2 linked regions of the Butyricimonas faecalis genome follow. The protein of the gene in region 1 binds, or shares a complex with, the protein of each later gene. Links are inferred from orthologs where the notes say so. Each region holds a gene or a part of one and is shown on either strand. Other genes may lie near its edges.

Region 1 (3,307 bases):
GGAACCGATCCCACGTTGTTAAATGGATCCCCGATTCCCAGGTAAATACTTAATCGGGCAACCCAGCCTAAAAATAACGGGAATATGGCCAGTACCCACATGACCCCGAAGAGGTTGAACAGGAAATGAGCGAACGCGGCTCTTTTGGCTGTCGTGTTGGCAACCATGGCGGCAAGGTTTGCCGTGATCGTGGTTCCGACGTTTTCTCCTAAAACCATGGAAGCAGCGATGTCGTACCCGATCCAGCCGTTAGCACACATGACCAAAGTCAGTGCCATCGTGGCAGATGATGATTGTATCAAGATGGTCAGCACCGTTCCGATAATCATGAACAAGATGTAAGAACCATAACCTAAATCCGTGTAATTATGTAGAAAATTCAGAATCTCGGGATTTTCATGAATGTTCGGCATGTTTTCCTGCAGGAAGTTCAAGCCAATGAATAGAAGTCCGAAACCGATAATCAATTCCCCCCAGCTCTTGCGTATCCGTTTGGCCGAGAAAAGCAGGGGCAGACTCAACCCGATCAAGGGGAGAGAAAGACTCACCATGCTGATCTTGAATCCCAAGATGGAGATGAGCCATGCCGTGAACGTGGTTCCCACGTTGGCACCCATGATGACCCCGATAGAACCGACGAGGTCGAGTAAGCCGGCATTAACAAAACTGACAACCATTACGGTAGTGGCTGAAGAACTCTGGATGATGGTGGTGATTAACAAACCTGTGATCACACCTTTCACGCGATTGGATGTCATTGCGGCGAGGATGGTCCTCATTTTATTACCCGCTACCTTTTGCAAGGCTTCACTCATCATCTTCATACCGAAGAGGAACACACCCAATGATCCGATCAACTGCAAGAAATCGAGAATCGTGTAATTCATAAAATCATGTTATTGTAATAAATTGAATTTGCGGTCGTAAAGGTATATAAAGTAAATAAAAAAAAGCCCCGGAAAGGGGCTTTTTTTATCTAAATTCCTCGATGATTACATCATTCCCGGCATTCCGCCACCCATCGGCGGCATCGCAGGTGCAGGATTTTCTTGTTTTTCTTCTACCAACACGCATTCGGTGGTCAAGAACATTCCGGCGATAGAAGCGGCGTTCTCCAAAGCAACTCTCGCAACTTTCTTCGGATCGATAACTCCCGTCTTCATCAAGTGTTCGTAAACACCCGTACGAGCGTTATAACCGAAGTCTTTCTTACCTTCTCTTACTTTGTTTACAACCACGGCACCCTCTACTCCGGCGTTAGCGGCAATTTGACGAAGCGGCTCTTCGATAGCGCGTTTGATGATTTCGATACCGGTGGTCTCGTCTTCGTTCTCGCCTTTCAATTTTTCAAGGCTTTCGATAGCACGGATGTAAGCTACACCACCTCCGGGAACGATACCTTCCTCGATAGCGGCACGGGTTGCACTCAACGCGTCATCGATACGGTCTTTCTTCTCTTTCATTTCGATTTCAGAAGCGGCACCCACGTAAAGTACGGCAACTCCTCCGGCTAATTTAGCCAGTCTTTCCTGTAATTTCTCTTTATCGTAGTCGGAAGTAGAATGTTCGATCAATTTCTTGATTTGATTTACACGTTCCGCGATAGCTTCTTTTGAACCGCAACCGTTCACGATCGTGGTATTTTCTTTGTCGATGGTAACTTTGTCAGCACATCCCAACATGTCGATCGTGGCCGTTTCCAATTTCAAACCTTTCTCTTCAGAGATCACGACACCACCTGTCAATATGGCAATGTCTTCCAGCATTTCTTTTCTACGGTCTCCGAATCCGGGAGCTTTTACGGCTGCAATCTTCAACGAACCTCTCAAACGGTTTACTACTAGAGTAGCCAAAGCTTCGCTTTCAACGTCTTCTGCGATGATCACCAAAGAACGTCCGGCTTGAGCAACCGGTTCCAAAAGCGGAAGAAGTTCTTTCATCGTGGAAACTTTCTTGTCATAAAGCAAAATGTACGGTTTCTCGAATTCTGCGTTCATTTTCTCCGTATCAGTTACGAAATAAGGAGAAATATAACCGCGGTCAAATTGCATACCTTCAACTACTTTCACTTCAGTCTCGGTTCCTTTGGCTTCTTCTACCGTGATCACACCTTCTTTGGTCACTTTTTCCATGGCCTCTGCGATCAATGAACCGATGTTGTCATCTCCATTGGCAGAAATACGGGCAACTTGACGGATTTTGTCATAGTTTTCCCCAACGGCTTCTTTTTGTGCTTCCAAGCTTTTTACAACTTCAGCAACAGCCTTGTCGATACCTCTCTTCAAATCCATCGGGTTTGCTCCGGCAGTTACGTTTTTCAAGCCCACGTTGATAATGGATTGAGCCAAGATCGTTGCTGTTGTGGTTCCATCTCCGGCGTCATCACCTGTTTTAGATGCCACTTCTTTTACCATTTGTGCACCGATGTTTGCATACGGATCAGAAAGTTCGATCTCTTTTGCCACGGAAACACCGTCTTTAGTAATGTGCGGGGCACCGAATTTTTTCTCGATTACCACGTTACGTCCTTTGGGGCCAAGCGTTACTTTCACCGCGTTAGCCAATTCGTCAACACCCTTTTTCAATAAATCGCGGGCTTCAACATTAAATTTTATCTCTTTTGCCATAACCGTTTTCTAATTTTAAATTTTTAATTTTAGATTGAAAATGGGATCACTTGAAATTCGTTTTCCATTTTCCATTCTCAATGATTAAAGAACCACCAGAATGTCTGATTGATTCATCACCAGGTACTTCTTGTCGTCGATATGAACTTCAGTTCCTGAATATTTACCGAATAAAACAGAGTCACCTACTTTGATTTCCATCGGTTCGTCGTGTTTGCCTTTCCCGGTTGCTACTACGATACCTTTTTGTGGTTTCTCTTTTGCAGAATCAGGGATAATGATTCCTGATGCAGTTTTAGTTTCTGCCTCTACCGGCTCTACAATGATTTTGTTAAGAACTGTCTTAAGTGCCATAATTCTTAATATTTAAAAGTTTATTATTAATTAAATTCTTTTTTCAATTCAAAATTACGCTTAGAGAAGAGCATAATTCGTGCCAAACAAAAAAATGTCAGTATGACTGACATACTGACATTTTTTTGTGCCGATTCTGAGAATCGTTATTCTTATTCTTGTGAAGTCGTGTTATTCTCTTCACCTGTTGTAGTGGTCGTGTTGTTGTTATTCATCGTCCCGAAATCAGGAATGGCCTGTGTTCCCGGAACTGCAGTATTGATTTGCTCTTGAATAGCAGATTTTTGTCCGGCTTGTTCACCTCTGGGGAGTACCATGGCAGATAC
Region 2 (3,187 bases), 720 kb from region 1 along the record:
AAACACGTGAGGACGTTTGCCCCCGATTGAATTCCCACATCCCCGGTCAATCACCCATCCCTCGTCCATCAACTCTTCAATCATGCGACTAACTGTGGGCGTGGTCACGTTTGTCAAACGACAAATTTCAGGCTTGGACAACTCTCCCATCCGGTAAAGGAACCCGATAATTGCCTTCTTCTGCAAGTATCGTTTCTCCTTCAATCCCGGTAGTGAACCTTTATTTATGGTATTCGAGTCATTCATAGCTCTCCGTTTTCAAAAAAATCGTGTTTATCGTCCCACAAATATACAAATACTTTCTAAAATATTTACGTAAGTCATATTAAAAATGAAAAATATTTTTTATTCGATTCCAAATTCAAGAAAAAAAGCGACATACAGATTCCCGACACGCGCTCCCTGCAAGCATGTTGCCTCCCGACAGCATGATCGCATTCAACAATTACATTCTTTAATAACAAAAAAACTCATTTTACAAAAGAAAGTTTTATTCCTATCCAATAAAAATCTATCTTTGCCCCTCGAAAAAGTGGAAAGATTTGGCTGATTGCAACCACGGAAAAAAAGCGCTAAAATGCATATTAATTCTGAATTCAACCATCCATGTACTTTCCTATAGTTTAATTTACGATTTATGATTTACGATTTCCCGGGATAAACATCCGAAATCTTTAAATCTAAAATCTTTAAATCTAAAATGAATTATGGGATATTTATTTACATCTGAATCTGTATCGGAAGGTCACCCCGACAAAGTGGCAGACCAGATTTCCGATGCCGTACTTGACAAAATCATTGCCTTTGACCCGGATGCCAAAGTAGCTTGCGAGACTTTGGTGACAACCGGACAAACCATTATTGCCGGGGAAATCAAAACCAAAACGTATGTCGACGTGCAACAAATTGCCCGGGAAGTGATTAACCGCATCGGCTACACGAAAAGCGAATACATGTTTGACGGGAACAGTTGTGGCGTGCTGAGCGCCATTCACGAACAATCCCCTGACATCAATCGCGGTGTCGTTCGGGAAGACCCCATGGAACAGGGAGCCGGAGACCAGGGCATGATGTTCGGTTACGCTTGTAACGAGACGGACAACTATATGCCGCTATCTCTCGAACTATCACATGTATTATTGTACGAACTGGCACAAATCCGCAAAGAGGGTCAAGAGATGACCTACCTGCGTCCGGACTCCAAATCGCAGGTGACCATCGAATACGGGGAAGACAATAAACCCGCACGGATTCACACCATCGTGATCTCCACTCAACACGACGAGTTTGTCAAAGCCACGACTCCCACCCCGGAAGCACAACTGGAAGCCGACGCTCAAATGGTGGATCAAATCCGTTGGGACATCATCAACATCTTGCTGCCGAGAGTAAAACGGCAATTACCGGAACGAGTGCAAGCTCTCTTCGACGAGAACCTGATTCTTCACGTAAACCCTACCGGGAAATTCGTGATCGGCGGTCCTCACGGGGACACGGGGCTTACCGGAAGAAAAATCATCGTTGACACCTACGGGGGAAAAGGCGCACACGGGGGAGGTGCTTTCTCCGGGAAAGATCCATCCAAAGTGGACCGTTCGGCCGCTTACGCCGCTCGTCACATTGCCAAAAACATGGTAGCAGCTGGAATTGCCGATGAAATATTGATACAGATTTCGTACGCTATCGGTATTGCACGCCCCGTCGGTGTGTTCGTGAACACTTACGGAACTGCCAAGGTGAACTTGAGCGATGCTGCCATTGCCGAAAAAATCACCTCTATCTTTGACCTGCGTCCCAAAGCCATCGAGGAACGCTTGAAACTCCGTAACCCGATTTACCAGGAAACGGCAAGCTACGGCCACATGGGACGTACTCCCAGAATCGTGAAAAAAGTTTTCACTTCAAATTATTGGCCGACAGTAGAAAAAGAAGTAGAACTTTTCACGTGGGAGAAACTGGATTATATCGAAAAGATCAAAGAGGCATTTCTATAAATGGTCTATCCTTACGCTAGGATAGACACGGCACTTGTACATTATAAACACGGCATGGACACTGAAGTATGTCCATGCCGTGTTTATAATGTACAAGCGCTCCCATGGTGCCTTAGCCCGAGAAACACCTCGCTAATCTCTTCTTCCTAAATAAATCATGATATAATATAACAAGGTCGCCAGAGAAGAAAGTGCGGCAATTACATAAGTATAGGCAGCCCATTTCAGCGCATCCTTAGCACTCTCTTGCGATTCGTAAGTCGTGATACCGGAATTACGCAACCAAGCCAAAGCCCGATGACTGGCATCAATCTCCACGGGTAAAGTAATAATACTAAACAACGTTGTCATCCCAAAAAGAGCGATACCGATCAACAACAAATTGGGGAACGTGTCAACCAAAAGAATTCCGGCCAACAAGATCCATTGCACCCAATGCGAAGCAAAGCTCACCACCGGTACCAAAGCCGAACGTAATTGCAACATACTATATGCTTGCGCGTGCTGCAAAGCATGACCGCATTCATGGGCGGCAACAGCGGCGGCTGCCACATTGGCACCGTAATATACTTCATGACTTAAATTAATCGTCTTGTTCGCGGGATTATAGTGATCCGTCAATTGTCCTTCCACGCTACCGATCTTCACCCCCTGCACGCCATTGTCCCGCAACATTTTTTCTACCACGTCACGCCCGGTCATCCCGTTGGCCGTGGGGATTTTCGAATACTTTTTAAAACGAGATTGCAACTGGCTGCTCACCAACCAGCTCAACAAGGTAAACCCGATAAATATAATCCAAATTAAAGGTAATCCTATCATATTCAAATCATCAATTAAAGTTTTTCCAAAGATATACAAAAAATGCGCCATCGCCCTAGAGCCTGGTACATAAAAAATACTAACACGCACTTTCTGCATTTATTTTTATCAAGAATGACATTCTCTATTGTTTTTTTAGAAAATCTTCACTAATTTGTAACCCTCGAATCATTCGAAGAGTTAATACGTTTACAATATTAATCTAAACCGTATTATAATGAAAACCTATAAACCTAACGAAATTAAAAACATCGCGCTCGTGGGTAGTGCCGGATCCGGTAAAACCACGCTAGCGGAAGCCATGATGTATGAGGGCGGGGTCATCCCGCGCAGAGGTAGCATTAGTGCAAAAAACACGTCATCCGACTACC

Evidence for each region.
Region 2: the proteins of groL (region 1) and metK are in contact, whole or in part, in a cryo-EM structure (PDB 8P4O), measured with the Escherichia coli proteins. The link is inferred for Butyricimonas faecalis from one-to-one orthologs.

Annotation. Positions count from the first base shown.
Region 1 is NZ_CP032819.1:3,440,918-3,444,224, forward strand. The notes cover bases 311-3,280. They hold groL (chaperonin GroEL), read right to left. Parts: upstream 2,628-3,280; coding sequence 993-2,627; downstream 311-992. Other genes in these bases: D8S85_RS14560 (Na/Pi cotransporter family protein), read right to left, coding at 311-887; D8S85_RS14570 (co-chaperone GroES), read right to left, coding at 2,712-2,981; secG (preprotein translocase subunit SecG), read right to left, coding at 3,134-3,280. Outside these bases: more of D8S85_RS14560, read right to left, coding at 1-310; more of secG, read right to left, coding at 3,281-3,307.
Region 2 is NZ_CP032819.1:4,162,740-4,165,926, reverse strand. The notes cover bases 1-2,850. They hold metK (methionine adenosyltransferase), read left to right. Parts: upstream 1-707; coding sequence 708-1,994; downstream 1,995-2,850. Other genes in these bases: D8S85_RS17825 (zinc metallopeptidase), read right to left, coding at 2,127-2,816; D8S85_RS17835 (ROK family transcriptional regulator), read right to left, coding at 1-246. In the rest of the region: D8S85_RS17820 (elongation factor G), read left to right, coding at 3,034-3,187. UniProt on the Escherichia coli protein: Catalyzes the formation of S-adenosylmethionine (AdoMet) from methionine and ATP.